One region of the Paenibacillus sp. TAB_01 genome, then DNA from elsewhere that is predicted to be linked to it. Evidence: riboswitches for the same ligand, from Rfam matches in the RefSeq annotation. Region 1 holds a riboswitch; each other region holds the start of a gene.
The links. Region 1 has a riboswitch for cyclic di-GMP ahead of ACHHV8_RS04915 (chemotaxis protein CheX). Riboswitches for the same ligand answer to the same signal wherever they lie in the genome.

Region 1 (8,054 bases):
ACGCAGTCGCCGCTCATTCTGCAATCGACCGTAGGTACCGTGAAGCATCTGGGCGCCGACTATATCGCAGCTGCGGCCCAAACGGCTGCAGCCCGCGTCCGGGTACCGATTGCGCTTCATCTGGACCACTGTACGGATTTCGATACGATTATTCAATGCATCCGGGCAGGCTATACGTCCGTGATGATTGACGCCTCGATGCATCCATTCGAGGAGAACGTCAGGCAGACCCGCCGGGTTGTGGACATTGCCAAGGCGGTCGGCGTCAATGTGGAAGCCGAGCTGGGCAAGGTCGGCGGCGTCGAGGACGAGATCGTGGTAGCCGAGCACGAAGCGCTGATGGCCGACCCGGACGAGTGCGTCCGGTTCGTGGAGCTGACGGGCGTGCCTACACTGGCTCCGGCTATCGGCACGGCTCACGGCATTTACAAAGGGGAGCCGAAAATCGATTTCGACCGGATCGCGCGGATTGCCGGCAAGCTTTCGCTCCCCTTGGTGCTTCACGGCGGCTCCGGCATTCCCGAGGAGCAGGTAAAAAGATGTATCTCGCTTGGCATGGCGAAGATGAATATTGCGACGGAAATCCGGATCGTCTTTTCCGACGCGATCAAGAGCGTATTTGCCGAGCATCCTGCGGAGAACGATCCCCGCAAATATATGATTCCGGCCAAACAGGCCGTAAAGGCGGCCGCAATGGATAAAATGCGGATGGCCGGCTGTGCCGGCAGGGCTTCGGACTGGAAGTGAGCGGACGAACAATGATTACGACCGTTACCTTGAATGCGGCTATCGATAAGACGTATTATTTGCCCCGTTTTCCATTGGGGCATGTATCCAGGGTGAACAACCTCTATGCCGAGCCGGGAGGCAAAGGGATTAACGTCGCCCGCGTGGTTCACCAGCTAGGCTGCCCGGTTGTTGCGACCGGCTTTCTGGGAGGGAGCAACGGGGACTGGATCCGTAAAGGGCTGGACCGTCAAGGACTTCGACACGATTTTGTAAGCGTTGAAGGAGAGTCCCGGCTTTGCCTGAACATGATCGATGAAGCGACCGGCGTCTCTACGGAGGTGCTGGAGCCCGGGCCTGTCATATCGGCCAAGGAAATGAGCAGGCTGGCGGATACGGTATACCGTCTGGCCTGCAGGTCATCGGTCGTCTGCTTCAGCGGCAGTCTCCCTCGGGGAGTCCCGGACGATTATTATGCGCAGCTGATCACGCTGGCGAAGGCGGCGGGAGCGCTGGCCTTTCTCGATACAAGCGGCTCTGCGCTGAGGCATGCGGTCGATGCGGCTCCGTATTTCATCAAGCCGAATGAGGACGAAATGGCGCAGCTGACAGGTCAGGCGCGGGAAGCCGGTGCCCCTTGGGCTGCGGAGGATACGCAGCTGGACACGCTGCACGAGAAGGGGATTGAGCTGATCAGCGTCACGCTGGGAGCCAAAGGATCACACAGCTCTTACGGGGGCAAACGGTATACTGCTCTTTCACCGCAGGTGCAGCCGGTGAATACAGTAGGGTGCGGAGATGCGTATACAGCCGGTATGGCGGTTGCGACCCTGCGCAAGCAGCCGCTCGAGGCATGCCTTGCCTACGCTGCGGCGGCAGGCTCGGCCAATGCGCTGACGGCCCGTGCCGGTTATGTGGACCCGCAGGATGTAGAGCAGCTGCTTGGGCAGGTCGTTGTAAGGGAAGAGCCGCACTAGACACTAGCGGAGTGCGGCGGAATGAAGATGAATCGGCCAAGGCAGGAGCCGAGGGCGCTAAAGAAACGGGCGGAGCGTACGCAACCGTACTGCAGCAGCGTAAGCGTTCGCCTGTGTCCTAGAAGCTCAACCCGATTCAAAGCGAGGGGATCATCGGTTGGTTGAGCCTCAAGGACAACAGTTGCGCGCTTGCAAAGCCGTCAGACAGGCTTCGTAAGCTTAAGCCTGGAAGCAGGTATTGTGCGCGCAGCGATGTTTTTTAACAGCCAGGTGCAGAAGCCCTGGCTGTTTCTTTTTTCACTCCCGCCTCTCCGACGTTCTCGGATCTTAAGTGCGCACTGCGGGGCAGCCAAGTCCGGGTCTTTTGCCGCCTGCTGCTTAAGCCGGTCCCTTGAAGAGGGAGACATCGGACAAATAGTTAGGGCAGGAGGAAAACATCCGAAGCTTATTTTAGATACGGGAAGGAAACCGCTTTCTAAATAGAGAATCCATAGTAAGAGAAATTCCATCCTTTTATCCTACTTTGAAAAGAGGCGACCTGATTCATGAGAACGATCGTGTGTGAAGAGCCGAACCGCTTTGCTTTAAAAGAAACGGATATGCCTGCGGCGGCGGAAGGGGAAGCGCTGGTGCGGATTCGCCGCATCGGCATTTGCGGCACGGATTTGCATGCTTACCGCGGCAATCAGCCGTTTTTTGAATACCCGCGTATTCTTGGGCATGAGCTTGCAGGTGAAATTGTGGAGATCGGCAGCAACAGCCGGGGGTTGAAGGCGGGCGATCCGGTAGCGGTTTTGCCGTATCTGGAATGCGGACGCTGCATCGCCTGCCGGTCGGGCAAAACGAACTGCTGCACGCAGATGAAAGTGCTCGGCGTCCATCAGGATGGCGGCATGCGGGAGTATATAGCGGTGCCCGCCGATCATCTGCTGAAAGCGGAGGGCTTGGGACTGGAGCAGACGGCTATCGTCGAATGCTTGAGCATCGGGGCTCATGCGGTACGCCGGGCAGCGATTACTCCAGGCGAATTCGCGCTTGTGATCGGAGCGGGGCCGATCGGACTCGGCGTCATGAAGTTCGCCAAGCTGGCGGGCGCTCGGGTCATCGCGCTCGATATGAATGAGGGCCGGCTTGAGTACTGCAGGGAATGGGCGCCTGCCGACTACACGGTGAATGTAAAGAACGATCCGTTGAAGGAAATCGAAGCGATCACCGGCGGTGATTTGCCGACGGTGGTATTCGATGCAACAGGCAATGCCAAATCGATGGAAAGCTCCTTCCAATATGTATCGCATGGCGGTCGGCTGGTTTTCGTAGGGCTGGTGAAGGCCGATCTATCCTTTCACGATCCGGAGTTCCACAAGCGTGAGCTTACCCTGATGAGCAGCCGGAATGCGACAATTGTTGATTTCGAGCATGTGATCGACAGTCTGCGCAGCGGACACATCGATACGGATTCATTTATTACCCACCGCGTCGGCTTCGAGGACATGATCGGCTCGTATGAAGCCTGGCTGAAGCCGGAAACCGGAGTCATCAAAGCGATGGTGGAGCTGTAAAAGCACGCATCCGCATCAGTATCAGCATCAGTATATGGCGGCGGCCATTTCAAGCTGCGAGCCGGCCGGGCGGTGAAGCCCTTCCGGCTTGCGGCTTTGTTTGCATGCCCTCTCATAAACCGAAGCCTCTGCAGCAAGATTAAAGCCTGCGGCTCGGAGTATGGTACAATGAATTTATTCCTATTAAACTTATCAGGTTCATCGTAATTACTCATTTAATTGAGAGGGAGTGGTACTGTATGAGTACACATGAGGCGGAAATGATTCAGGAGCCTTTCATTCGGGAAGCGGGGCAGCTGCCGTCGGGAGAACCGCTTTATATCCGCGGAGAGATCGTGACCCTTGCCGGCTCGGGAGAAGCATCGGGAGCTGTACGCCGGCCGGTGCTGGTCATCTGCCACGGCTTTAAGGGTTTTAAGGATTGGGGATTCTTTCCGTATGCCACCCGGCGGTTTGCGGAGGCGGGCTTTTATACGGTCACGTTTAATTTTTCCTGCAACGGCGTCGCCGAAACGGATTTCGATGAGCTGGACAAGTTCGCGCTGAATACTTATTCGCGGGAGCAGCAGGATCTTACATATCTGCTTCACGCCCTAGGCATCGGGGAGCTGCCTCGTTCCGAGCAGGCTGATGCCGGGAAGATATGCTTGCTCGGCCACAGCCGCGGAGGGGGCAGCAGCATCGTTTATGCCGCGGACCATCCCAATGAGATTAGCGCCGTGGTAACCTGGAACGGCATCGCCAAAGCGGATTTGTTCGACGATGCGTTCAAGGAGCAGATAGCCGAACAGGGCGTTGCCTATGTAGCGAATGCAAGGACCGGACAGCAGATGCCGATTCGCGCTTCCTTCTACGAGGACTTGAAGGAGCAGGGCGAGCGGTTCGATATCGTCAAGCGGCTCGCCGGGCTGGAGCTTCCCGTGCTGCAGGTGCAGGGAGACCAGGATTCGCCCCGCTTGCGGGAAGGCTTTGAAGCGCTGCGCCTGGGAGCGCCGCAGCACGGCATCGCCTTGATCCAGGCGGGAAACCATACCTTCGGGGCGGTACACCCGTTTGCTTCGACAACACCGCAGCTGGAGGAAGCGATCCGCGTGACGCTGGAATTTTTGAAGCGCAGCTAGAACCGGAAGGTCGCCGCTCGAGTCATGCATCCGGGACTCCGCAGACAGGTATCCGGACGGAAGAGCTATGTGAAGCGGTAAGGATGGCGCGACCTCCGATGGATATCCTTGGGCGGATAGTCACGCATTTTACGTACGGTCGGCGTGAAAATCAGTACTATTTTATCAGATTGTGTGGTACAATGGTTCCGAACTTTATTATTCCAATGTGAGAAATCGATAATGGCAAACCTGTTGAAAGGCAGGGACGCAAAGCTGCGGGCCTAAGGGGGCAATCCCTACGGCAGCCGAGCCGCCGAAAGCTGCGCTCATATTCTAGGTTAGCTAGAACAGGACTGCTCATTTCGGGCAGTCCTTTTTTTGATATACATTTATTTTGCAAAGGGGTTGTATGATGTGCAGGCCAGTCTGGTCAATCCGTTCCTGTCTTCCTCGATTCATGTTATCGAGACCTTGATTCAAATCAAACCTTCGGTCGGTCAATTAAGCGTTCAAAAGATCGACTATCTCCACCATTATATATGGTTCAAAATCGGTATTATCGGTTCCTTGAACAAGGATATTTTGTTCGGTTTTCCGGAAACCGTCGCTTTCCGGATGGTGTCGGGCATGATGGGCGGATATCCTATAACGGAATTCGACGAAATGTGTCAGAGCGCCGTAGGGGAGCTTGGCAATATGATTAGCGGGAATGCCAGCGCGATCTTGTATCAGCAGGGCATCGAGGTGGACATTACGCCGCCCCATCTGGTTCAACAGACAGGGTATACCTGGGGGGAAAAGGTATTCAGCATCCCGCTGACGATTGACACCATCGGACAATTTCACATCTACATTTCGACATAAAACGCGCTTCTCATAGGCCGTAAGTTTGAGTAAAACAAGCATAGTAGAGCATTGTTCCCAGTATTCGGATATGCTATGTTTAAAAACAGAGATATGCATCCTATTTACGGGCAGGTTTTTAGCGATGAAGATAGAGCCACGACTGATGGAACTCAGGGACAACAAAGCGAATTTGATCAATTATTGGATTGAACAATTCAATGATCAGTTTGTGGATAGATTTGAATACGGCATTTTATACAAACAGGGCGAGGCTTTGTTCGAATTCTTTATCGATCTGCTTAAGCCGGCGGAGGAACATCCGATCCAGTGGAAGGTCGATGAATGGTGCAGGATTTATAATGAGATGAATGTACATATCATTCATATTATTACCGGCGCGCACTTGTGGAGAAAGACGTTCCTGGAAGCGGGAAGCGATCTGGTGTCGCTTGAGCTGTACCGGGAGATCAGCTACCGGATCGACCAGTTCGAGCGGGTGCTGTGCGAGTGCTACTGGAACCAGGCCGTATCCGCGATGCGGGAGAAGGATCAGGCCATTCACGCTCTGCATGACGACCGGATTAACCTGGTCGGGAAAATGGCGGCCAGCATGGCGCATGAAATCCGCAACCCTTTGACAGCGATTAAAGGCTTCCTGAAGCTGCTCAGTACGGGAATCCAGCATGCCGATTCGAATAAAGGGCAGACCTATATTCAATACATAGAAAATGAACTGAACCACATTCATATGCAGGTGACCGGGTTCTTAAGCTTCTCCAAGCGGCCTATTATGGAAGAGGAGCTAGCCGTGCTTCCGCTCAAGCCGACGCTGGAATACAGCTTATCCCTTCTGGGACCGCGATTGATTAATGAGAATGTCGAGCTGACCGTTTCCGTTCCCTCGGATCTGTACGTCCGGGTACAGAAGCTGGCGTTTCAGCAGGTGCTGTCCAATTTGATTAATAATGGCATCGATGCCCTTTCCGATATGAAGAGCAATAAAAAAATGCACATTTCATGCTTCGAGGATCAGCAGCAGGTGCATATTCATATCAGCAATAACGGTCCGCGGATTCCGGAAAGCATTTCCGGCACGATCTTCGCCCCGTTCGTCACGAACAAATCGGACGGGACCGGTCTGGGCCTTGCCATCTGCAAGCAGATCATGACCAAAAACAACGGCGACATCACATTTACGAGCAACGAGCATGCTACGACATTTATGCTCTCCTTCGAAAAAAACGCGTCCTGAGGCACGAGACAGGCGTCGCTTGCACATCGAAGGACAGGAACATGAGCAGGAGACGGGCGGTACGGCCGGCGCATGAAAATATAAAAAGTTAGAAGCCATGCCTTCCGATAAAGGGAAAGCATGGCTTCTTTTTTTCATCAGCAGGCGGACCGGGAGGCCGCTTATCCTTTGCACAGCTTGCCTGCGACCGATTCGATCGTGTCGCAGAGCGGAGGGTAAGGCTCGCTCAGGCTTTGCAGGTAGGTGTACATGCCTTGAATAATGACATCGTTAGGATGATCCTTAGCGAATTCGGCATCGAGAGCCTGGAGAGCCAGCAGCATGGACTGCGAGGCTTGAGGATCCGTTACATGATCTCTAACCGCCTGCTTCACCTGCTCCATGAAGGTGTGCAGAGATGCGTCTTCCGTCAAGGCTGCGGGCTGCTGGAAGATGTAGGACGCCTCAAGCAGCGGACCTTGTTTTTTGCTCAGAATGCCTTGAGCGAGATCATCCAGCCGTTCGACCAGATAGACGGAAAGCTGTTCAATATCAAGCGGATGATGGTAGCAAATATAGTAGAAGAAGTACTCCTTCAGCATGCCGTTCAGCATTGCGGACAGGTCTATGGCATGAGCTTCGACGGCCGGGCCGTACAATTCGACGATTTTCGTTTGAAACCAGGCCAGCCCGGCGAGATTCTGCTCGAAGCAGAACTGCTGAATCGCTTCGTTCTGCGTAAACAGCATGCCTTTGACCTGCATGTTCAAGAAATCTTTATTTTCCATAACCAGCTTGCACTGCAGCGTAATGGCCTGCACGAGCAGCTCCTTGGTTGTAAGCGCTTGATCCTGCGACGCCTGATGCAGCTGTTCAAAGTAGGAGTGGAAGTAATGCTTGAAGATCGAAATAATGAGCTCTTCCTTGGAATGAAAATGAAGGTAGAAGGAGCCTTTGGATACCCCGGCCAACGAAACGATATCCTGAATGGATGTATTATGGTAATCCCGTTCTCCGAAGAGCTTGATTGCCGCTTGAATGAGCAGCATTTTTTTATCGTTCAAACCGTTTCACTTCCCTAATAGGCAATGGGCAAACGCTGGAATATAAAGCTACCGTCATTGTAACGTCCGCCAACTTTGAAGTCAAGGATGTGACTGACCGGTCAGTTTTGAAGGAAAACTTAATTTTAATCATAAAATAGATTGAATAATTACTAAATATTGTTTATATTCTTATTTGGAATGACCGGTCAGTTTGAAACCGTCAGGGGATCGTTAACGTAATTCTTTATGATTTGAAAGCTGTAGTAGCGAGGAGTGTGTCATGAATGCCATGCATAGAACGGTCTTAGACATAAGGGAGGAGATGAGTCACCATCTGTCTCTCCTCTTCGAAAACGACGGGTACAGTCCGCTTGTAGGCAAAATATTCGCCGTGCTGTTGTTTGCGCCGGAGCCTGTAAGCCTGCGGGAGCTGGCGGATGGATTGGGCGTCAGCAAAGCCGCTGTGAGCGTCCAGATTCGGAGCATGGGCCGCAATGCGCTGTGCCGCAAGTTACATAAGGGGAACGACCGCAAGGATTATTACTACCTTTCGGACGATATCAGCT
Region 2 (8,054 bases), 4.0 Mb from region 1:
AAATGCCCAGGATCATCATCAGACCGATGATGATAAAAATGATGACGGTTACGACTTTAATCAGCGCAAACCAGAACTCCGATTCCCCGTACGCTTTGACGGAAAGCAGGTTCAGACCGACCATCAGAATCAGGAACAGGGCGCTCCATAGCAGCGAGGAGCTGTCGGGAAACCAGAATTTCATGATCAAGGTGGCGGCTGACAGCTCCGCGGCGATGGTAATCGCCCAGTTGTACCAGTAGTTCCAGCCGAGCGCGAAACCTATGGAAGGATCGATGAACTTGGACGCATAGGTGCTGAACGTACCGGAGACCGGTAAATAAGCCGCCATTTCTCCAAGGCTGGTAACGAGAAAATAAACCATGATGCCAATCGTAAAGTAGGCCAAAAGCGCACCGCCCGGACCTGCCGTATGTACGGCGCCGCCGCTCGCCAGAAACAGGCCGGTTCCGATGGACCCGCCCAATGCGATCATTGTCATATGCCTGGCATTCAGGCCTCTGCGCAGCTGACCCTGGGACTGCTGTTTGTTATTAGATGCCAATGTGTGCACACTCCTTATCTCCATTAAAACATAATAGAGAAAAGTTTCATTATTGTCCAATGGTTAATAACTTATAATTGTTCTATTTTTTCCCTTACCCATGTCAGAAAGGAGCCGGCTGCAGGAGAAAGCTCCTCGTCCGCCCGCATACAGACGGCGATCGGATTGGTCAGCTGAGCGTCGCTTATGTAAACCCGCGCCGCTTTTCCTTCAAGGACGGCCTCGCGCACCTCCAGCGCGGAAAGGAAGCTTGCGCCATATCCGGCCGAGACGGCGCGGATGGTTTCGCTTAGACCGTTGAACTGGAGGCCGGGCGCAGGAGCGCCGAGATTATGCAGCCTGCACAAGGCGAGCAGCTTCTCCCGGGTGGAGCTCCCCTCCTCGCGCAAAATAAACGGCTCCCGGACTATCTCCTCGAGCGTCACCTGCGTATCTGCGAGCCGGTGTCCGGCCGGCACGACAAACCAGAGCTCGTCCTCCAGCAGCTCCTCGCGCACCACCCCTTCGGGCTCCTCTCTGCTGCCCCCGATAAACGCCAGGTCCGCTTCGTAATGGAGCAGCTGCCGGTAAGCGGCTTTGGAGTTTGCCGTGGTCAGGCTTATGCGGATTCCCTGGTTCGCCTGCCGGTAGGCGGTCATCCATGCCGGAAGCATGTAATTGGCCGGCAGGTACGTTGCGCATAGATGGAGCGTTCCCTGCAGACCGTCCCTGTATTCCGCCATTTCCCTCAGCATGCTCCGTTCCAGCGAAAATAACCGCGAGGCATGCTTGTACAGCAGCTCCCCTGCGGAGGTCATCTGAACGCCTCTGCCTTTCGGAGCCAGCAGAGGCAGCCCGAGCTCCTGCTCCAGATTGCGGATTTGGGCGGTGACCGCGGGCTGGCTCAAGTGAAGCTTGTCGGCGGCTTTGGTCACGCCGCCGCAGGCAATCGTCTCGTAAAACAGCTTTAACGCGTGTAAATTCATCGGAGAAATCGGCTCCTTGTTCGCTTGTTTAAATCATCAGTTTTATTGATGATTTGCCAAAAAACATATATTAGATTTATATAATGTTTTCTCTTATTGTAAGAGGCAGGAACGCGGCGCGCAAGGCGCGGACGAAGCGATAACCCGATTATAACCTTAGGAGTGAAGAGGATGAGTTTTCATTATCAATGTACGGAATGCCCGGCGCAATGGCCGGCGGAGCGGTCCGCAGCCCCTTTTTATGCGAATGCGGCGGATTGCTGGATGTGGTCAGGGAGTGGAGCGGCATCGACAGCGAACAGCTCAAGAGAGTCTGGGACGAGCGCTTGTCGGAGCGGATGACGCCTTATGCCGGAGGCGTATGGCGTTACAAGGAGCTGATTTTCCCCGACCTGGAAGCGCGCTGGATTACGACAAAATATGAAGGCAACACGGGGCTGTACCCTTCCGAATCGCTTGCCCGTCTGGCAGGCGTACGGAAGCTGCTGCTGAAGGCACAGAGCGAGAACCCGAGCGGTTCCTTCAAAGACAACGGGATGACAGTGGCGGTATCCCACGGGCGCTCGCTCGGCTATAAGCGGTTTACCTGCACCTCCACGGGCAATACCTCCGCCTCGCTTGCCATGTATGCGGCCATTGGTGGCTGCTCTTCGCACGTTTTCCTGCCCGGCCGTCATATTTCGCCGAACAAGGTTCGCCAGACGGCGGCATACGGCGCCGAGCTGATCCGGTTCGACGGCACCTATGACGACGGCATCCGCTTTAGCGAGCGGTACAGCGAGCGGCTGGGGCTCTACGTCTGCAATTCCATCAATCCATTCCGGATCGAAGGGCAAAAAAGCATCGTTTACGAAATCGCCCACCAGCTCGGCTGGCAGCTGCCGGATTGGATCGTCCTGCCGGGCGGTGCTTTAAGCAACGCTGCGGCCTTAGGCAAAGGGCTGCTTGAGTTGAAGCAGCTCGGCTTCATCGACAAGCTGCCGCGGGTTGCAATTGTCCAGGCCGAAGGCGCGAGCCCGTTTCACCGGATGGTGGCGGGAGGCCGAAGCGTCCTGACGCCCGAAGCGAATCCGCACACTGTGGCTTTCGCTTTGAATATCGGCAATCCGCCCAGCTGGAAAAAAGCGCTGCGCTCCGTCATCGGCGGGCTGAATGGCGTCACCGCCGCGGTTTCCGATGCGGAGATCATGGAAGCGAAGGCGCTTATCGACCGGAGCGGCATCGGCTGCGAGCCGGCTTCGGCGGCTTCCTTAGCAGGGCTGAAACAGCTGGCAGACAGAGGAATTGTCGATGCGGAGGAAACGGCGGTGTGCATTCTGACGGGACATTTGCTGAAAGATACGGAGGCGGTCTCTTATCAGGAGAATTTGGCCGCAGCCGATTTGACATGGGAGTCCGTCAACGGGTTGCTTTCCCGCGGTTGATTCTTTACAATAAGGAGAAAACCACAAGTGGGAGATGTTATACTGATGAATTGCAAAATTTCTCGCAACGCGGCAAAAATGCTGCTTGCTGAACTAGAAAAAGAAGAGAATAAAGAATTAAAGCTTCGCGTATACGTTACGCACAGCCATGGCGATCACGCCCATTACGGTATGAGCCTTGATACTCCTACCGACAAGGACGAAGTTGTTTCGACGGACAAGAACATCGACGTTATTTTGCAAAAGGACGAGCCTCTGCTGGACGGCGTGCGGATCGACTACTTCTTCACTCCTGAAGAAGGCTTTGCAGTGACGAATCCAAGCAAAGGGAACCACGGCGACCACTAGGCCGTATGCTTCGATGGACGGAAGGCGGGACTGGCCTGCGCTCTATGCGGGCGGCCGTCCTCCATGCCGTACCGCCCGTAGGTAAGTAAGGCAGCTTCCGTTTCAATGGAGAGCTGATGTGGCAGGAAAGGAATTGTAAGTCATGGCGAACGATATTCGCGTCTGCGATAAATGCAAGCATATGAAGATGAAAACTGCGCTGCCGAAGCTTCAGAAGCTGGCGCCCGAGGCCGAGATTAAGGTAGGCTGCAAGTCATATTGCGGACCTTGCTCGCGGTTTGCATTCATTTATATTAATGGACGGTATGTTACAGGAGCGACAGAAGACGAAGCGATTGAGAAAGCGCGGAAATATGTAAAGAAATAAGACGTTCGGCTGAAAAGCCGGACGTTCTTTTTTGGAGCACATAAGTGAGGTCCCGGTCAAACGGAGCTAAGAGGCGCTGACGCGCGCGAGCCCGGATGCTCGTGCCGGTCACTGCATAGCGGGAGGGCGGGGCCGGCTCGCCGCAGCCATCTTTGTAGGCCTTTGGCCGGGGCTGATGCTGAGCCGTTGGAAAGGGGCGCCGAGGTTTGTTCCTGGACCGGACTTCTGCTGCCGGGAGCCTGAATTAATTGGAGAAATTAGCAGCTTTATCTTAAAATAGGGCTTTGGGGCGTGGAAAACGAATAAAAATAGGTACAAAGATATATGTATTCGCCAGGGACTATCTTATATGCTAAAGTTGTCGTAATTTGTAGTACAAATTTACTTCAACTGCCCGATAAATGGCAAAGCAAGCGAAAGCTTGTGACGCAAAGCTACAGGGGCGAAGGATGCTTGAAGCGTCCCGCCAGCCAGCTGCCGAAGGAATTGGTGATGCGTTATAGATGCTTGCGGACTCCTGCCTGGGCAAAGGGAGTCCTATTCTTTTTTTACGGGAGAGGAGGAACGGTGATTTGGGGAATGAGGAGAAGAGCGTGATGACAAGGGAAGGGTTTTATGCGGTGATCGGCAAAGATATGCTGGGCGTTTATTTGTCCAGCGACGGACCTAAAATGTTCGTAAACAAGGAAGTGTTCGATTTAAAGGGCACCTTGCTGGGATGTGGAAATGGTGATGGGAAAGCGAAGCCATTTGATCACCTTTTATTGGCGCGGGGAAGTGAAGTTTTCGCTGCGCAGCGAGATGGAGAACGATCTGTTTCTAAGCTTGTACGATTATTTAAGCTGCCGCTCTGAGGTTAAGCGCTTGGCCTAGTTCCTCGGGCGGATCGGGTAGGAAGCAAGGCCATTCATTGAAAAAGCATGCGGCTGCAGTTCCCGCGTAGGGGCTGCGGCAGCATGTTTTTTTCTTGCTGCCGTCTTTACTGCCTTTTTTGTGAAAATTTTACACAAATGAAGGAATTTTGTGGAATCCATAGAATTACCAGAGGTTATGCCTACGTACATAGAACAGGAGACCTATATGGACAAACGACAACGACCTTCCCTCGCTTTACAAGCAATTATTCTTTCCGCGCTGCTTGCCGCTCCGATAAGCGCCGTGATCCCTGCTTCCGTGCAGGCGGAGAGCTTGCAGTTAGTGCCCGATACCCAGCTGGAGACAGCGATTCGAAAGCAATTGAAGAAGCCGGCGGGCGAGCTGACTCCCGAGGATCTGGAGCGGATGAGCACCCTGGTTTGGATCGGAACCAAGGGCAAGAACGGCATCGGCGAATTGACCGGTTTGCAGTATGCCTCGGCATTGAGCAAGCTGATCCTGCGAAACAATCAAATCACGGATGTATATCCTCTCAGCGGGCTGAAGAAGCTTACAGCGCTCGACCTGACCGGCAACCGGATCGAAGATATCCGGACGCTGAGCGAACTGCCGAGGCTGCATATGTTATTTCTCGACGGAAATCCGGTTCATGACCCGAAGGGCTTATGGCAGCTGACCGGGCTGGAGCAGCTGTTTATTTCGCAGGCAGGCATCACGGATTTGTCCGGGATAGAAGGAATGGAGAAGCTGAAAGTGCTCGACTTGTCCTCCAATCCGCTTCAGGAGCTGGGAGGCTTATCCAAGCTGACCGGGCTGGAGCATTTGTTTCTCAACCAGACAGGGTTGACGGAGATCGGGGCGCTTCGTTCCATGACAGGCTTGAAGACGCTCTATTTAAAAAATAATCAAATCTCCGATTTAACGGCTTTAACCGCTCTTCCCCGGCTTCGCGAGGTTTATTTGGAAGGCAACCCGCTGACACCGGCTGCGGCCGATGTCCTTAGAGAGCTGCAGGGAAGGGGAGTCGAGATCAGCTATGATACCGACAAGCTGCCGGGCTTTGAGCTGCCGATTACGGTCTCTGTCGACGATGAGAGAATCCGCTTCGAGCAGCCTCCGCTGAATGAGGAGGGAACGGTGCTCGTGCCTTTCCGGCCTGTTTTTGAGAAGCTTGGGCTTCAGATTGCCTGGGATGAACAGAAGCAGCAGGTGACAGGGAAGAAGGAAGGCTTGGAAATCGTTCTTTCGATTGGAGCAAACGAGGCTCTGGTCAACGGAACCCCAGTACAGCTGAGCGCAGCTCCGAGCTTAAGGGAAGGGACAACCTTCGTGCCGCTTCGTTTTGTAGGCGAGGCTTCACAGAAGCAGGTGTACTGGAACAAGGAGAAGCTCGCCGTTTACCTGGTGACGCCTGTGACGGACGGGATCGGGAAAGCTTACGATGCGTCGGGAAGCTTGCTTTACGCGGGGAGCTTCCGCAACGGCAAATATGACGGACAGGGCACTTCTTATAACCTGAACGGAGATGTGGAATATGAAGGCGGCTGGAAAAACGGCAGCAAGGAAGGCCGCGGCAAGCTGTACGATCTGCAGGGCAGGCTCCTGCAAGCAGGTCAGTTCTCCCATAACGTACTGGAAGGCTTCGGCAAAATCTATTGGGCGGACGGGAGCAAATGGTCCGGCAGCGTGAAGAACGGCAAGCCGAACGGGCCTGGCAAGCTGTACGACGCCGAGGGACGGTTGTTTTACGCCGGCGAAGTGGCGGATAATGCCCTTCAGGGCCACGGCACCGTATATTATGCCGAAGGCGGTTCTTATACCGGCGAATTTGTACAAGGGGTCAGCTCCGGCAGGGGAGAGGTCCGCTATGCCAACGGCGAGCGGTTCGAAGGCACAGTGAAGGATGACGAGATGGTCGAGGGCAAATATTATTTGGATTCCTCGTATTTATGGTTTGAGGGAACCTTCAAGCACAACGATTTCGCTGAAGGGACGATGTATTTCTCCAACGGCTCCACTTATACGGGGAGCTTCGTGAACAATGAATTCGATCGGGGCGTCTTTAAGGACCGCGGCGGCCAAGTCCTTCATCCGGCTGAGAACGGGAGCGGCGTACGGTTCTTTTCCAATGGTCAATGGTATGAGGGAGAAGTCCGATCCGGACAGCCGAACGGCAAGGGAACTTATTATCTCGAAGGCAAGAGCCGGATCAAGGGGAACTTTGCCAACGGGAAGCTGGATGGCGAAATCAAGATGTATAACGATGAAGGAACGCTTGTATTTGAAGGTGCCTATGCGAACGATGAGCGGAACGGCTACGGCAAGGAGTACAATTTCGAAGGCAAGCTTCAATTCGATGGGGAATACGTAGACGGCAAACGAAGCGGCGAAGGGAAAACGTACGACTGGGAAGGGAAGCTGACCTATGAAGGCGGATTGCTCCAAGGGATGCGCGAAGGCCGCGGAACGGTCTATTCGGACGGCAGGATCGTCTATGAAGGAGGCTTTAGCCAATCCCGTTATGACGGGCAGGGCAAGCTGATCTTTGCCAACGGAGATACGTATACGGGGACGTTTAAGGACGGCGATTATGCCGATAAGGCCAAAGGCGTATTCGCCGATCGCGAAGGCAAGCCGGTAACGAACGGGGTACAGCAGGGCAAAGGGGTGTATCGACAGGCCGACGGGTCGGTATATCAGGGCGAATTCAAAGACGGAATTATAGAAGGACAGGGCGAGACCTACGGCCTGGACGGCAAGCTGGAGCACCGTGGAACGTACCATGAAGGAAAAGCGAGCGGCTTCGGTCAGTTATTTTCTGCCGACGGTCAAGTATGGTATGACGGACAATTCCAGGACGGCTATCCGAACGGTCAGGGCAAATCTTTCTTCGATAACGGGCAGCCGGATTATGCGGGAGCGTTCGAATACGGCAACTGGAATGGGAAAGGGAAGGAATTTACGAAGACGGGCCGCCTGCTTTATGAAGGGGATTTTCAAGACGGATACTACAACGGGCAAGGTACCTTGTATTATCCCGACGGCATCGTCTACAAAGGCACGTTCGAATATGGAAGCTTGACCGACGAAGGAGAATTTACCGACAGCATGGGTGCGCCCGTAGAGGTGAACCAGACGTTCAACGGAACCGGCAAGCTGTATTTCGGCTGGGGCACGCGTTATGAGGGAGAGCTTGTGGACGGACAGCCTCAGGGCCGGGGCAAGCTCTATGATACGGACGGCAAGCTGGAATTCGAAGGCGAATTTAAGAACGGAAGTAAAGTGGACAAGAAATAACCTGCCTATTATTTATAAAAATAGACGCCTCCATCCCCACTTTAATCGTGGTTTTGGAGGCGTCTTGCCCGGCATAGCTCCGCCGGTTCTGCCCTTTGGGCTCAGCTTACTTCATTTGTCCGGCTCCGCGCCATGAAAGTTTGGGCATCGGCAGCCAGCGGATCAGCTTTGCGGTTCCCGCGGCGGACGGGGCGGCAGCGGTCCGAGGTACTGAAACAGATTGCACTCGATCC
Region 3 (8,054 bases), 4.8 Mb from region 1:
TGACGCGAACCTCCCTCAGGCCCCTTGGGAACCAGGTCGTCCAAGGGTATACAAGCCAGTCAAAGTTAAAAAGCTGCCGGTTTCATCCGGCAGCTCGGGCTGTCTCGAACCTCTCTGAAGTGAAAAATGAGCACAGACGCAGGGAGGCCACTGAAAAAGTCATTGCTACGAGTACGGAATATTCTTCCGATCGCTGTTGTCCCTGGATTTCTCTGATTATATTCCGCTTGTAGCGGTTGAAATCCAGGGACAAAGGCGAACGCTTTCGCTTCTACAGAACACTTCCGTACCCTCCGTAAGTTTTTCAGTGACCTCGACTCCGGAGGGTATCTTCTGGGGGAGGATGCCCCACCGGAGTCCCCCACCATCTCCTCAACGCTGATGCTTGGTTCGCACACGGTTGTAAACCGCTAACACCGGAACCAGCAGGACCGCGGCGGCGACAAGGGACGCCCGTATAGAAAAACGTTGGCCGATCCATCCGACGCAGGGTTCGCCGGCTGTCTGTCCGAGGGCATCCGATTGGCTCATCATGGAGAGCACCGTTGCACGCGAACGGCCGTCCACGTTCAGGTTGAGCCAGGTATCGTATACCGGGCTCGTCAGCGTGCGTACGATTTCAAACAGAAGGACGGCGGCAAGCGCCCAAGCAAAGCTCTGGGATAGAGCTAACGCCAGGATAGCCGCAATCCGCAGCACGGTCAGCAGGATCATGCCGCGCAAGACGATCCGCTCGTTGTTTAGATCGATCCGCCGCTCCGCCGCCCGCATGACCAGCAAACTCGCCAAAGTTGAGACGACGGCGATAAGACCGATCCAAAAGGGCGGACTTTGCGGAAAACCGATATCTGTAATGAGATGCGCCTGCCATAAGCGGTCGTATCCTTCCGAGGCTGCGCCGCTAAACAGCGTGACGAGCAAGACCATTAAAAGCACCGGCTGCCGCCGGATAACCCGGGTGCCCGATACCCACGTCGCTTTTAAATTCGCCCAGTGCGAAACCGCTTCATCTTGTTGCTGTACACTGACAAATTGGGTTTCCTTCATATAAATCAGCAGAAAGATGCCAAGCAGCAGGTAGAGCATCCCTCCTCCTATATAAGGAAGGTTCGGTTCAAGAAACGACAGCCACACACTTACTGCTATGCCGATCAAAGTGCCCAGCAGCCCCGCGCGCTTGGCTTTTAGAAAAATACGGCCCGTGTTTTCCTCGCCGGCCTCATCAACCACCCAGGCCGCATCCGCACCGCTTATAAAGGTGTGGCCAACGCCGAAAATCACCTGGGACAGTAACAGCCAGAGAAACGCCGATAGGATCGGAACCGCCTGCGCCAGCCAGATCACACTGCCTTCCAGCAAAAAGCCGAAGCCCAACACGAATGTGCCAATGAGAACCGACAGCCTGCGGCTGTACGTGTCGGCTATCACTCCCGCGATGCCTTCAAATAAAAGTACGGTTACTTCCAGAACCGTTCCTACTAGCATCAGTTGAACTGGGTTCAGTCCTACCGCGATAACCTGATAAACAGCATAGGTTGTAAACATCGTTGTATTGGCCAACGATGTCCAGAAGCCCATGACGGTATAAACCTGCGATGCATGAAATTTCATCATATCCGGGCCCGCCTCTCCGATTACGGCAGATGGAGTAGGTCGCATGCTTCCCGGTTACCTCCGTTCCACAAGCACGCATATCCTCTACCGGTGATGTGATCTTTTTTGAAACCTGATGACTTTCGCTGCACTTATGCTTTTTCCCATAACTGACACCTCCGCAAAATCGTTAGTTCTATCCTATCTTCTTCTCTTATTAAACAGTAGAGCAAAAATCGGTAAAATCGTTTATTACTCATTTAAGCTCTTATCCATCATTAACCGGCATAAGAAAAAAGAGGGTGTCCCATAAGTCATTAAATGACTGAGGGACGCCCTCTCATTTTGTACAACAAAAAGAAACCTACCTTTGGTAAAATGGAAGTACCACCCACCATTCACATAAAGGAGAGGTTTCTTTTGTACATTCAATATACCATGGATCAACTTTGCCTGCCAATGGATTTAGAAGAGGACATTCCAGCAAACCACCTCGTTCGCGTTGTAAACACTGCCGTCAATCGTCTCGACGCCGCTATCTTCGACGCCGCTTACCCCGGAGGCGGACGAGATAGCTATCACCCCAAGATGTTAACCAAAGTCATCATTTATGCCTACACACAACGCATCTACTCCTCTCGCCAGATTGCCAAGGCTGTCCGTGAAAACATCATGTTTATGTGGATCGCAGGCAGGCAGCGCCCGGACTTTCGTACCATCAACCGCTTTCGTTCGGAACGAATGAAAACTGTACTGGAGACTGTGTTTACGGCCGTTCTTCAATTCCTCGCAGAGGAGAACTATGTGCAGTTGGAGCATTACTTTGTGGACGGCACGAAGATCGAAGCCAATGCCAACCGCTATACGTTTGTTTGGGGAAAGGCTGTCGTGAAGCACAAGGCCAAGCTCCAGGAGAAAGTCCAGACCTTGTTCGCCGCCATTGAAGAAGCTGAGAGGCAAGAAGAAGGAGCACATGAGGGCAGGGATCTTCACGAGCTGGGAGAGTCATCTGCCATCACAAGTGAAAAGCTGGCACATGCCGTCAAGCAGTTGGAAGAGCGCCTGCAGGAGAAGCCTAAAGATAAACCGCTAAAGAAGGCGGTGCGTGCGCTCCGCAAGGACTTGCTTCCGCGGCTCCAAAAGTATGAGACACATGAGATCATCTTAGGAAATCGAAACAGCTACAGCAAAACGGACCATGACGCCACATTTATGCGAATGAAAGAAGACCACATGCGAAATGGCCAGCTCAAGCCGGGTTACAACGTACAGATTGGCACTGAAAATCAATTCATTCTCGGCTACAGCGTTCACCAGCGGCCGACCGATACGCGCTGCCTCATCCCTCATCTGGAGAAAATAAAATCACAGTTCGGCAAGCTGCCACACACCGTCATCGCTGATGCGGGCTATGGCGGTGAGGAGAATTATGACTATTTGGAGCAGAACAAAGTCGAAGCCATTGTAAAGTACAGCACGTACCATCGCGAAAAAAGCAAGGCATGGCAAAAGGACATCAGTAAGATCGACAACTGGACCTACAACAGCGAGCAAGACACGTGGACATGCGCAGCCGGACAACCGCTCCATTTTCGTAGGGTAAGTAAGGAAAAAAAAGAAAGTGGGTATGAAATCGAACACAGGCATTACCGAAGCACCAGCTGTGAGGAATGCCCGCTGAAACCACAGTGTACGAAGGCCCAAGGTAACCGTGAGATCAAAGTCAGCATGAAGTATTTGCGGCTAAAGGGCCAAGCAAGGCAAAAGCTCCGCAGTGAAGAGGGTTATGCCCTGGCAGTGAGGCGCATGATCGAGCCGGAGCCTGTGTTTGGTGATATGAAAAACAACCGAGGATTTAGAAGATTTCTGCTTCGTGGCTTACCAAAAGTAAGTCTGGAGGTCGGGTGGCTTTCCCTTGCCCACAATCTACTTAAGAAAGCTGCAATAGATACCAAAAACCAAGGAGCTAAGCGAGAACAGATCGCATAGCTCCTTGGTTTTTTCGAATGTCATCTTATTTTGTTCCAGAGGGTGTCTCCAAATTTACTTTTGGGACAGCCCCTTCTTCAAAATTTGGATGTGATGCGCATCCTATTAATTAATATACTTGCGTGATCGTATAATTCGCCGGGTCACTTCAGGATCGGGGGCTGCTCGCCGTTTTGCACGCGTGCTGCGTCATATGTCGGATCTACCGTCACCCATGTGCCGCTGTCTTTTAAATAAACCTGATTCCATGCGTGATAGGTTTCAGGGGCGCTGGCCTCATAGCCCATAACCAAGCGCGTCGGAATGTTTAAGCTTCGGGCCATAGCTGCCAAGGTGGCGGCGTAATCGTAGCAGATACCGGCAGATGCATCGTAAACGGCATCCAGGTTTGGAATATAGTCATTGCTGACGCTTTGTGCTTTACCATCATCATACTTGATCGTTTGAGTAATGTAAGTGTAAATTGCGGTCACTTTTTCCATGTCCGTCATGCTTTCATTCGTCAGCTTCGCTGCCTCGCCAACAGCTTTCGTGCCGCCGTTCCAGTCGATGAGCGAGATGGATTGCAGATACACGGCATTTTCATCCGCTAGCCGCAGCTCTACATTTTCTTTCGTAACCACTTTATATTTGTTATCCGCTATCAGCTCAGCGACCATAACCGTATAGGTGCCGTTGCCTAATTGCAGCGGGTAATGCGCCCCATTGATAAAACGGTAGTCATAATGGGCATCGTCTTTCGAGATGCGGACTATAGTTTGGACTCCATCGCTTTGCGGACCGTTAACCGTAATGATTCCTTTATCCAGAACACTTTTATCCAGCGAAAACGCTGCGGATGCAGAGGCTCCTAAATTTTGAATTGGCGACAAAAACAAAAGAACCGCAAATAAGGACATTGCGAGCACTTTTTTAAACATAAAAAAGCTCCCCTTTCGGTAACTGGCTGCCATCTTAGTCACTGCTGACTAAGGAAGGCCCTATAGCTTTGCGTCTTCAGCTTTCACTGAATTTGCCTTTATCGGTTGAAAGCACCGAAATTATATTTTTTTATAGACGTATTATAGCATATGCCCTTTTAATTGAATAGATTTTATTACTTTTCTACTAGTTTACCCTTAATGACGAGACGGTGTGTAGGATTTTGCATAGGATGGCATGTGATCAGCGTAATTTCCTTGTCCCTGCCGTTTCCCTTCAGAACCCATACTTCTTCCGGCAGCACATACAGCTTCTCCTGAACCTGATACCAATACTGCTGCGTCCCCGTGTCTACCTCGATCCGATCTCCTATTTCGACTTCATCCAGCCTATTGAAGTTTTTTCCGTAGGTCAAATTTCGATGACCGGCAATGGCATAATTTCCAACGGCCCCTGCTTTGCCCGTGTTGGCGATGCTGGCAACAGACAGCTTCAGATTGTCCACAGTAGCATCCGTCAAGATAGGCAGCTTCAGCCGAATCTTATCGATGATTAAAACACCTTCGACATGACCCGGCAGCGCGGATTGCTGCGTCTGGCCCTGCGTCTGGCCCTGCGTTGGCTCCTGCGGCGGCTCTGTCTCGGCTCTCAACAGCTGCGGGCCCAATTCAACCGCTCCCGCGTTTGTCGAGAGGGGAACGGCTGCAGCCGGCGAAAGATTGGCTGCAGCCATCTCAGGCGCCGTATCGATCTGCTTCAGATTCTCCGTCCACTGCTTCATTATTTTCTGCTGCCGGTAGCTCTCATAACGGTCGTTAAGCGTAGGATAAAGAAGTACGAGAATCCCGAGGAATATACATAGCATCGGCACAATTTTTTTTATCATCCGGCCCTCCTCCCGCAAACCAAGCGGCTGCTTATTGTGGAAAAAAAATCTGCCGGCCGCCGGCCGACAGACTTGTGAAAATAAGATCAAACAGCTATGCCTTCTTCGTAAATTTCCGATGTAAGGCCAATCCCAAAAGGATCAAGAAAAGACCGGACAGCTCTACAACAGTATGGCTTGCTTCTCCTGTCTTCGGAAGCATTTCTCCTGCATTCCCCTTATTTGGCGAGCTGCCGCTGCCAAGGGGTACCTTTCGAACATCCACGTTAATCAATAGATCCGACTCATTGCCATCCTCATCCTTGATCACCACGGTAATTTGATCCGTTCCGACAAAGCCCGGATTAGGCGTATAGGTCCAATGCCCGTCAGGATCGATCGTAGCCGTCCCGTTCTCCGGCTGCTTGTTAATGACGGATAATCCTCCAAGAGGCACATTTATGCTGCCGTCAATCGGAATATCCTGCTCCGTCGTCTTCTCATCCGCTGCCGGCACCTGTGTTGGTACTGGCTCTGGTGCTGATGCTGGCGTTGGTGACGGCTCTGGTGCTGGTGTCGGTGTTGGCGCCGGTGTCGGTGTCGGTGTTGGTGTTGGCGTCGGTACTGGTGTCGGTGTCGGCGTTGGTGTTGGCGTCGATCCCGACCCCGACCCAGATCCAGATTTTTGCTTATTAACTACTGTCAACTGAATGCCGGCGGCCGACGCAATCGTAACCGGATATTCCTTTGTATCCAGCAGATAGCCAGCCGGCGCTGCCGTTTCTTTTACTACATAATCTCCCACAGGCAGCGAATCAAAAACGACCGTTCCACTCGCATCCGTCGTTTTCGTCCCGAGCAGGATTAAGTCCGTTCCCGCTTTTTGATACAGCTCAAAGGTTGCCCCGCTGAGCAGCTGGTCGGTTTGGGCTGCATTGACCTTTTTCACGGTCAATGTTCCTGTGATCGGAGCCGGCGGGGGCGGCGTAACGACCTTCGCGTTTACCACGGTTAACTGGTAACCGGCCGCCGATTGAATCGTTACCGGATGCTCCAACGCATCCAGCATGTAGCCGGCTGGCGCTGCCGTTTCCTTAACCGCATAATCCCCTGTGGGCAGGGCGTCGAAGACGGCCGTTCCGCTCGCATCCGTCGTTTTCATACTGAGCAGCGTCAGATCGGAGCCTGTCTTCTTGTACAGCTCAAAAGTCGCTCCGCTGAGCAGTACGCTGCTGTCCGCGCTATCCGTCTTCGTAACGGTTAGCGCGCCGACGACCGGGGCCGGCGGTGTCGGTATTTTGTCATTCGAAATCGTTAGCTGATAGCCGGATGCCGATTGAATCGTTACCGGATGCTCCAACGCATCCAGCATGTAGCCGGCTGGCGCTGCCGTTTCCTTCACCACATAATCCCCTGCAGGCAGGGCATTGAAGACGGCTGTCCCGGTCGCATCCGTCGTTTTCGTACTAAGCAGCGTCAGATCGGAGCCTGTCTTCTTGTACAGCTCAAAAGTCGCTCCGCTGAGCAGTACGCTGCTGTCCGCGCTATCCGTCTTCGTAACGGTTAGCGCGCCGACGACCGGGGCCGGCGGTGCCGGTATTTTGTCATTCGAAATCGTTAGCTGATAGCCGGATGCCGATTGAATCGTTACCGGATGCTCCAACGCATCCAGCATGTAGCCGGCTGGCGCTGCCGTTTCCTTCACCACATAATCCCCTACAGGCAGGGCGTCGAAGACGGCCGTTCCGCTTGCATCCGTTGTTTTCATGCTGATCAGCGTCAGATCGGAGCCTGTCTTCTTGTACAGCTCAAAGGTCGCTCCGCTGAGCAGCACGCTGCTGTCCGCGCTGTCCGTTTTCGTAACGGCTAGCGCGCCGACTACTGGAGCCGGCGGTGCCGGTATGACGATTTTGTCATTTGAAATCGTTAGCTGGACGCCGTCCGCCGTTTGAATGTTTACAGGATATTCCCTGGAGTCAAGCACATAGCCGGAAGGAGCCGTCGTCTCCTTGACGATGTAGTCCCCCGCAAGCAGCTTCTTGAAAATAACCACTCCGCTTGCATCGGTAGTCAGCGTGCTGATCAGAAACTTGTCCGAGCCGGATTTGCGGTAAAGCTCGAACACAGCTCCGCCAAGCAGCATCTGGCTGTCCGCGCTGTCCACTTTCTTGACAGTCAGCGATCCCCTGACGCCGCTAATCGTACCTGATCCGCTAGTAACGCCAACTACAATACTTTTCGTATTATCCTTGGTGACCGTAATAGTATTATTGCCGCTAAATTCGACTTTGTTGGAGATCGTATCCTGGTCTCTAGCCACAATTAAAGACTGATACTCAAGAATAGCTGCGGTCGAAAGCTGCTTCAGGAAGCTGAGGACGAAGCTCTGCTTTCCATCATCATCCGTATTAATCTGCAGCGTATAGTCTGTACCCTTGATCAGCTCCGCCCCTTTGGCTACTGTTCCGTTAGCAACTACAACGGTCGTATACAGCTTGAACGTATTGGGCAGCAGCAATTGATTGTCGGATGGCGTATCGGTTATTTGGGCATCGGCTAACGTGGACTGCCCTCGGTTGATAAGAACTGTCCATTCCAGCTTGTCGCCGTTCTGTTTGCCGTTCTTGCTTACATATTCCCCGCCATTAGGAATGCTCACCGTGGCGGTTAAATTTTTGGATACAGG
Region 4 (8,054 bases), 690 kb from region 1:
CTTTTATCGGTTGGGAATATATCGAATGGATTTGTGGCCTGGCTTTTTGGTTCAGCAGGAACCATTATTAATTGTTTTACAAGCTGCTGCAAATGGTCATTTGTCTGGTAGCATAACCAGCTCATGGATTTTCGCCATTTATGGGATGGGGGGACTCCTAACGCTCATCGTCTCCTTATATTATGGGCAACCCATAGGCTATGCCTTTTCAATACCTGGAGCCATTCTTGTCGGCTCAAGCTTAACCCATTATTCTTTCAACCAAGTGGTTGGTGCCTATATTATAACCGGGATCCTTATTTTTCTTTTAGGATTATCTGGCCTTGTTACAAAATTGACGAAGGTTTTGCCTATGCCAGTTATGATGGGGATGGTGTCAGGCGTCTTACTCCCTTTTGGAACTGAAATGATCGGCTCGATTGTAAAAAATCCTTTACTCAACGGAATCCCATTACTTGTCTTTCTTGCTCTTTCTTTTTTCTTACGATTTTCAAAAAAGTTTCCGCCTATATTAGGGGCGATCATTGCAGCAATTCTTTGTCTTAAATTTTTGCCAAACGTTTCTGTACAGCCTCTCCATATAACAATGGGCATTCCCCATTTTATCATCCCATCATTTAGTTTTTCCGTTGTAGGGGAACTTGTCATTCCATTACTCTTAACGGTTATTGCCATTCAAAATGCCCAAGGGATTGCTATGTTAGAGCCCCATGGCTATCGTCCACCGATCAATGCCATGACCAATTGGAGCGGAATCGGTACCATTATAAATGCTTTTTTTGGGGGCCACCCAGCCTGTATTGCAGGTCCCATGACGGGCTTACTTGTTAATAAAGAATCAGGCAAACATGAACATAGGTATGTCGCTGCTATTGTATTAGGAGTATTATCCTGTCTATTAGCTCTATTCTCTCCAATAGCTTCGCAAATGCCACATGTCATTCCTGCCTCATTAATTCAATTACTAGGTGGCGTCGCCATGATTAGTGTACTAGTTGACTCTTTGAAAATGAGTTTCTCTGGTCCATTCAAATCAGGCGCCCTCTTTTCCTTTATAATCACAATCTCTGGGATCTCAATTCTCCATATTGGAGCGCCATTCTGGGGTCTGGTTGGGGGTACCTTGGCCACCTTATTCTTAGATAAACAAGATTTTTATAAATCCGAATCAAGTTACCAAAACAATGAAACTAACTTGAGTGAAGCTCTTTGCAAGGACAAAATTTCCTAACACCGTTTCTTTAGACCTCGGATACATCTCATGAAAAAAAATAAATGACACCTAGACATAGTGTAGTCTAGGTGTCATTTATTTCTTTGTATAGAATAAAAACCTCATTTACTTATTCTTTGGGTGATGGCGCATAAGGTACTATTACCTTCTTCGCTTCCGGTGTGGCCGTTCTCCAACCTGCTTGCTGAGATTGACGAATCCATCGGGATAACTTCTTACCGCTATTAGACGTTTATAGCAGAACTTGTCGAACGGTACCCGATAGCCACCCATGCCCTCTCTGGCAACACAGATGATGTGAAATTTTCGGGGTAGCTGAATAAACACCAGGTAGGTAAATATATCATTGTTACACATCAGTCCGGATGGACTATAAATCGACGAGTTAGCTGAAGGAGACTTGATCGTCAACGTGCCAGCCTACAACAGCAAGCTCCAGTTCATCACTTAGGCAGTACTACTCGAAACTTCCCTCAGCTAACCCATTTGCATTTCAAAATATTCCTGAAGTCCCCGCTTTCCCTCTTCCGTTACTTTAATAGCCCTAGAACCGGGCATCGCTTCCACCCAGCCAAGCTCTTGAAATTTGATCACGATCCCGTAACCCAGTGATCCGGCTAGGTGATGCTTGCGTTCGCTCCAATCGAGGCATTTTTTCGTGAAAGCTCTACGCTTCCTCCGAAGTGCCACTAAGTCAACGCCGAAGTCTGTGAAGAATGCGCTCCCTTGCTCCGTCAACTGGAAGTCCGTTATCTCCTCCGAAATAATGCCCTTCTGCAATAAGCTCTCGGTCAGTGCTACCCCGAACTCACCGGCAAAATGGTCATAACAAGTCCGTGCTTTTTTCACCGCTCTGGCCTGCGTCGATTCCCGCAAAGACTGAACCGGAATCATCGGCGATATAGATAACAATGTTTCCAATGTACCGGCAACATCTGGATTCATTTGATAATAATGATGGCGGCCTTGTCGTTGTAGTGTGACGACGGAAGACGTCAACATTTTTCCGAGGTGGAAGCTAGCCGTTTGCGGTTTGATTCGCGCCATAAAGGCCAGCTCTGATGCCGGGTGCATCCGACCGTCCAGCAAGGCCACCAACATCGCCGCCCGACTAGGCTCTGCGAGAATGGCGGCGATCTCTGCCACATTTACATTGGACTCCATAAGCGTTTTCCTCCCTCCTATTCATAGCTAAACGCCCAGCTAAGATTAAGGAAATCATCCCAACAGCAAGCGTAAATCCTACTATAGCACGAAAAAGGCCATAATGTGCCGATAGTAAACCAACACCGATAATAGGAATGCCAACACCGATATATACGCAGATGTAGAGGCTAGAGATGATCTTTGCTTTGTGCTCAGGCGGCGCGATGGCGTTGACCAACTGCATGCTGCCTTTGAAAGATAGTCCTTGTCCGATTCCGGCAGTCGCAGTGCCGATGAGCAACGACATTGCGGAGCTAAGAGGAACCGCCACTACGATAAGCGTCAAACCTAGGCAAAGCGTCAACAGGCCTGCCAACATTGAAGTGGATGTGCCTACGTTTCGACTTAGTAGCTGTGTGAGGACAGAGGCGCCGAGCATTAGGAAGACGACACCACCTGCAAATGCCAGATTGCGAATACCTAGCAGCGATGCGATATATGACGGAATGACGGACATAAACAATGCGGTGACAGCCCATGCGGTCATCGCAGTTAATGCGGCAGATGTGAATGACCGCCTGACTTCGCCGGTAAGCCGCTGCGACTCTCGGGAGACTTGGGATTGTTGGGAATGATTCTGCGTTTGTACTTGAACCGTTTCCCTAAGTCCGATGATCCCTAGTAAACAGGGCAAGACGAGTAGCCAATGTACCACGTACGGAGACACATCCGCATAGGAGGCGTATTGGGCGGCTGCACCGCCGATAAGGGGGCCTATGGCTGTTCCGCCCGCTGTCGCGATTGACGCCGCAAGCGCCGCCGACTGCTTGTTCGGATAGGGGTTCAACTCCATTAACGCAGCAGACCCTGCCCCACTGAGCATACCTACAGCAATCCCTTGCAAAGCTCTCGCTACGAACAGCATCCATATCCCAGAGGAGCATGCAAACAATACGGAGGCCATTATCGAAGTCACGGATCCAGCCGCAATCAGTTTCTTTCTCCCATAGCGATCCGACGCCTTGCCAAACAACGCTAACGAAGGAATCAGCACCACGGCATAGGTAGCAAATATCAGCGTAAGGACGAGCGGCGAGAAGCCGTATCTCATCTGATATAATTGGTAAAGGGGCGAAGGAATATTAGTACTCATCATTAAAATCAACATTGAATAAAACACTAACCAGAACGATTTGGTCATATTCTACACCGACTCTCTATAGTAGTTGTTGTTGTACCCTTTTGATTGTACAAGCGGATCACTACCATGTGCATCGAAGTATGAAATGCATGACAATAGTTCTTTGCATCAGTTTAATTGAACAAAACCGCCCTTTAATAACATCAAAGAGGAACTGATCTCGCCACAGCTCCATATTAACGTAATCCTTTAGTTTAGAGGATTACAGTCTTTTTGCGTTATTAAATCTATGTATGCCAAATCCCTTTCTATAGGTCGAATGGAGACGGTACAAAATGGATTCGTACGAAAGATCAAGAATTAAAGACGAAGTTCGATACGAAGTCGAAAGTGAAGTTCGGGATGAAATAGCAGCAGAAGATAAGCAGAGGCGGCACCTCTTTCAAAGGTACTCGCCTTTGCAGCGTTCGCGGTAATCATTATTTATATTTTAGGCTTAATGTGTTTGGTTTTTTCGGAATCCGCTGTTTCAATCGTTGCCATTTCAGTTTTCTTTTACATTTTAAGCACATTAATTTATACCGTCTTATACGGCTGGTGGATACCCGAAAGATGGACGCGATCATGGATTGTAGTACGAATCCTTCTTGTTCCATAGACCGGAGCGATTACAATTGGCGGTGTGATTTTACTATTAAACTTCTTACTTACGATGTTCTTAAAGACAAACGGTTATTCCGGTATTCTTTGGTGAATTTGATGTGAATAAATACTTTCCTTCTTCGCAACTCGATTTTTCCCATATGCTTATTTCTCCAAAAATGCACCTCAACGGTTTATAATTCATGATGAAATGATTCATTTTCAGTCATGAAATGTCGAAAAATAAGACCAGAATCATTAAGGTGGTTTCGACAGAATATTGTTGGCATCGTATACTTTATATAGTTCAAATGGACTATGTAAGGGTAACGATTATAGCCAATCGATAATGACAAACCTTTCGAAAGAAAGGGATGCAAAGCTATGGATCGAAGGAGCATCCCTTTATGATCGCCAAGTTGCCGATTTGGGTGAGTATTTGCCATCATCCATTTCTGGGTTATTTTTTTATTGATAAAGGAGGAGAATCCAGCAGCAAAGATAATGATAGTTGACGATCAAGTCAGTATTAGAATGCTTTACCCAGCACTCTTAACTGCCTCAGGTCACGAGAAGCCGGGGGCAGTATTTCTGCAAAGATTATCGGAGGTCAGACAGGAGCAAACACAATACTTAAGGCAAATAAACTGGTAAGAGTAACAAAAATGTTTGCAGGTCGGGTTTGTGTTGGAAGATATTGTACGGAAATATATGAATTAATCGAAAACACGACCTTCGATGCAAATAATATTAAGAAGCTAGCATAATTCTTGGAGGTTATAAGATTGAAATACTAGGAAAAGCACCATTATTCAATAACCTCAGCGATCAGCAATTGCAAAGTATTTCAAGAGTCAGCAAGGTGAAAACATATAAAGCAGGGACGATCCTCTTTCGTGAGCACGAAATGGGATTGATTTTTTATATCGTGATCTCGGGCAGCGTGAAAATCTACACATCCAATCGTAACAGCGGCGAGGAAGAAATCTTGACGGTATTTGCTGCGGGTGAAGCGTTCGGAGAGCTATCATTGCTGGAAGGTAAACCGCGTTCGCGCCACTGCTCAAGCTATTGAAGATACACAGATCCTTTCATTATCGGCTCATGACTTTACCAATTTATTAAAAGATAACTTTGATATTAGCCTAAGCATATCAAAGAATTATGCGGTAGACTTCGTGAAACCAACCAAGAAGTCCAAGATCTTACATTTTTAGATGCAAAAGAACGAGTAGTCAAAAGCCTGGTGAAGCTCGCGATCAAGCATGGGAACCGAACCGGGAATATCAAAAAGTAAGCTGGAGAAAGCGGTGGTTGAATGAAAGAAAGTCACTCCAGTCAATACCAGTACGTTGGCTTCCGAATTAACAAAAATTTTTACAATAGGAACGGCGTTTTGGTTGTACCCAAGTTATCTGTACTTACACGTAGAGACATTCAATATTTATTGCACCAAGGTATAGCGATAAAAGAAGATGACGTAGAGCAAGCATCTATTCTTCATCTCGTCAATTCTGCAATTAATGAAATTAAAGTCGCGTTTGATAAGGTACGTTATTTAAAACATATACCATTAAATTATGTTCACGAAAAAATTATTCCCGTTGTTACAGTAATGAGTGAACATCCGGATCTGCATCATATTTTTACCCACCTAAAGCAACACGATGAATATACTTACAGGCATAGTATCGGGGTTGCAATTATATCCCAACTTATTGGTAGAGCGAGAGGCATACGAGCGCAAGAACTATTAGAGTTAACCATTGCAGGATTTTTACATGATATTGGAAAGGTAAAGATCCCTGATGAGATCATTAATAAACCGGAAAAACTAACCCCTGATGAGTTTCATCAAATAAACCAACATACAGTTTATGGTTTTGAAATAATGAGACGTACTGCCGGGATCACATGCAGACAAGCACTTGTCGCTCTACAGCATCATGAACGTGAGGATGGCAGCGGATATCCATACGGAGTGAACGGAACAATAATTTTATCTTTTATTTCTTCATCGTTCTTTAGAATGTCCGCCCAAGTCTCAAACGCGCTGTCTATTCTATCTTCTCTCGTTGGATTCAATGATATTTCCCCGATAAATGCCTTAAAATGGTCGTTTAATTTCACTAAATTACCTCCTGTTAGCTTGTTAGCACTCACTAGATTTCGTATAATCTATTACTTTTAGTGTCGCATAGTTTGGGAATGTAATCTGAAGAGCATACTAAGAGACGCTCTCGGAATAGTGACCATTAAAATAAATCAATTCAGATAGATCATTGATTTATCGCAAAGATAAACAATTTGCCTTTTCCTACTTCTGGACGCTCCCGCTTGGGCTACGCCCACAACTTTTATATCAATTCCCTCCTGTCTTAATCAATATTTTTTCCTACCGAAAAAGGAACGTATCGACCGACCGCATCTGGAACATGCAGGACAGCTTGCCCTCCGCTACATAAAATTGAAATGCATAGTGGCAAGGCGGCAGCGCCATCCGGTCCACCTCCGCCGGATTCCAGGCTACGACCAAATGTCTGCGGGAATCGGGATTATGCTTTATCTGCTCGACAACCTGGCTGATCTGGTCGATATGCCGGCCGTCCGGCGCGGGCCAAGAGCGCCACTGCGAGCCGTAGACCGGTCCCAGATCGCCGTTCTCATCCGCCCACTCGTCCCAGATGGTGACCCCATTGTCCTGCAAATAGCCGATGTTCGTATCCCCGCTCAAAAACCAGAGCAGCTCATGAAAGATCGACCGCACATGCAGCTTCTTCGTCGTCAGCAGAGGAAAGCCTTCCGCTAAGTCGACCCGAAGCTGGCGGCCGAAAACCGATATCGTGCCGGTTCCGGTGCGGTCCCCTTTTTGTACGCCATGGTCTAAAATATCCTGAAGCAAATCCAAATAAGCTTTCATTGTTCACCTCTAATAATAAATTTCTTCGCCGCGGCGTGTGAAATGAATAAATATCATTATATAACGAGTTTAGGTTTTTAACTATAGATTCATTCCCCTGCATGAAACCTGATATTCCCAGCATCGGGCAGTGCCGTTGCTCCGGCCGCCCGGTTCAATCGAGTGAAACGTGCTTTTGAAGGAGTTGAATAAATGCTCGTGCAGCGCCTCCGATATATTTACTTTTAAGGTAAATAATACCTACTTTCCTGCGCAGCGAGGGATTCGACAACGGAATCACCTTCAAATCCCGCGTATCGTATAACTCCAGCAAGGTCTTTGACAAAATGGACACTCCCGCTCCGGCCCCAATCAAGAGCAGCAAAGATTCGATGGTCGTGGTTTCAATCCGGGGATGTAATTGAAAGCCCTTAACCGAGCATACCGAATCAATCATTTGACGGCACCGATGCGTTGCGGGGAACATCACGACATGCTGATTTCTGATTTCATCAAACGGGACAGTCGAATGCCCGGCCAACGGATGATCCTGATTCGTCACCAAATAAAATTCTTCTTCATAAAGCGGTATCTGCTCAAAGCGTTCATCCTCTTCCGTCAGAATCGTCACGGCGAAATCAAGCTCCTCCAGAATCAGCGGCCTTGTGACATCCTCCATTCCACGTAATGTAAACTGCAGCTTAGGATGCGCCTTGTAGAACTCGCCCAATAAGCGGGAAACAAGCTCATTGATTTCGCCGATCAAGGCGGCAACCGCAAGCGATCCGCGCTCGGAGCGCTGCCATTCATGAATTTCCTGACGGGCTCCCGCCAAAGAAGCAAAGACCGTATGGCAATGCTTATATAAAATTTCCCCGGCTGCCGTCATCGATATTTTTTTGCCGATCCGGTTAAAAAGGGGAACGCCCAGCTCGTCTTCCAGCAGCTTGATTTGATAGCTCAATGTGGGCTGTGTGATTCCCAGTATTTCA

Region 2: linked by a shared signal. The riboswitch ahead of ACHHV8_RS24325 (hypothetical protein) and the one ahead of ACHHV8_RS04915 (chemotaxis protein CheX) in region 1 are both predicted to bind cyclic di-GMP.
Region 3: linked by a shared signal. The riboswitch ahead of ACHHV8_RS28160 (transglutaminase-like domain-containing protein) and the one ahead of ACHHV8_RS04915 (chemotaxis protein CheX) in region 1 are both predicted to bind cyclic di-GMP.
Region 4: linked by a shared signal. The riboswitch ahead of ACHHV8_RS01495 (cyclic nucleotide-binding domain-containing protein) and the one ahead of ACHHV8_RS04915 (chemotaxis protein CheX) in region 1 are both predicted to bind cyclic di-GMP.

The regions. Positions count from the first base shown of each region.
Region 1 is NZ_JBIFNP010000001.1:996,589-1,004,642, forward strand. Features, by position in the region: gene fba (class II fructose-1,6-bisphosphate aldolase) at 1-747, shown strand, start outside; gene ACHHV8_RS04900 (1-phosphofructokinase family hexose kinase) at 759-1,703, shown strand; gene ACHHV8_RS04905 (zinc-binding alcohol dehydrogenase family protein) at 2,249-3,262, shown strand; gene ACHHV8_RS04910 (alpha/beta hydrolase family protein) at 3,502-4,383, shown strand; cyclic di-GMP riboswitch class I at 4,598-4,683, shown strand; gene ACHHV8_RS04915 (chemotaxis protein CheX) at 4,780-5,229, shown strand; gene ACHHV8_RS04920 (sensor histidine kinase) at 5,354-6,463, shown strand; gene ACHHV8_RS04925 (TetR/AcrR family transcriptional regulator) at 6,625-7,506, opposite strand; gene ACHHV8_RS04930 (GbsR/MarR family transcriptional regulator) at 7,811-8,054, shown strand, end outside.
Region 2 is NZ_JBIFNP010000001.1:5,001,976-5,010,029, reverse strand. Features, by position in the region: partial or broken gene ACHHV8_RS24350 (amino acid permease) at 1-475, opposite strand, end outside; gene ACHHV8_RS24345 (LysR substrate-binding domain-containing protein) at 616-1,509, opposite strand; gene thrC (threonine synthase) at 1,698-2,933, shown strand; gene ACHHV8_RS24335 (iron-sulfur cluster assembly accessory protein) at 2,979-3,281, shown strand; gene ACHHV8_RS24330 (YuzB family protein) at 3,424-3,648, shown strand; cyclic di-GMP riboswitch class I at 4,042-4,130, shown strand; gene ACHHV8_RS24325 (hypothetical protein) at 4,221-4,502, shown strand; gene ACHHV8_RS24320 (leucine-rich repeat domain-containing protein) at 4,729-7,821, shown strand; gene ACHHV8_RS24315 (THUMP domain-containing class I SAM-dependent RNA methyltransferase) at 7,984-8,054, opposite strand, start outside.
Region 3 is NZ_JBIFNP010000001.1:5,782,966-5,791,019, forward strand. Features, by position in the region: gene ACHHV8_RS28150 (MFS transporter) at 373-1,614, opposite strand; gene ACHHV8_RS28155 (IS1182 family transposase) at 2,014-3,582, shown strand; gene ACHHV8_RS28160 (transglutaminase-like domain-containing protein) at 3,726-4,502, opposite strand; cyclic di-GMP riboswitch class I at 4,517-4,609, opposite strand; gene ACHHV8_RS28165 (class D sortase) at 4,679-5,389, opposite strand; gene ACHHV8_RS28170 (SpaA isopeptide-forming pilin-related protein) at 5,484-8,054, opposite strand, start outside.
Region 4 is NZ_JBIFNP010000001.1:308,072-316,125, reverse strand. Features, by position in the region: gene ACHHV8_RS01510 (benzoate/H(+) symporter BenE family transporter) at 26-1,231, shown strand; gene ACHHV8_RS01505 (ArsR/SmtB family transcription factor) at 1,712-2,398, opposite strand; gene ACHHV8_RS01500 (MFS transporter) at 2,346-3,581, opposite strand; cyclic di-GMP riboswitch class I at 4,505-4,590, shown strand; gene ACHHV8_RS01495 (cyclic nucleotide-binding domain-containing protein) at 5,026-5,238, shown strand; gene ACHHV8_RS01490 (HD domain-containing phosphohydrolase) at 5,482-6,354, shown strand; partial or broken gene thyA (thymidylate synthase) at 6,568-7,083, opposite strand; gene ACHHV8_RS01480 (LysR family transcriptional regulator) at 7,238-8,054, opposite strand, start outside.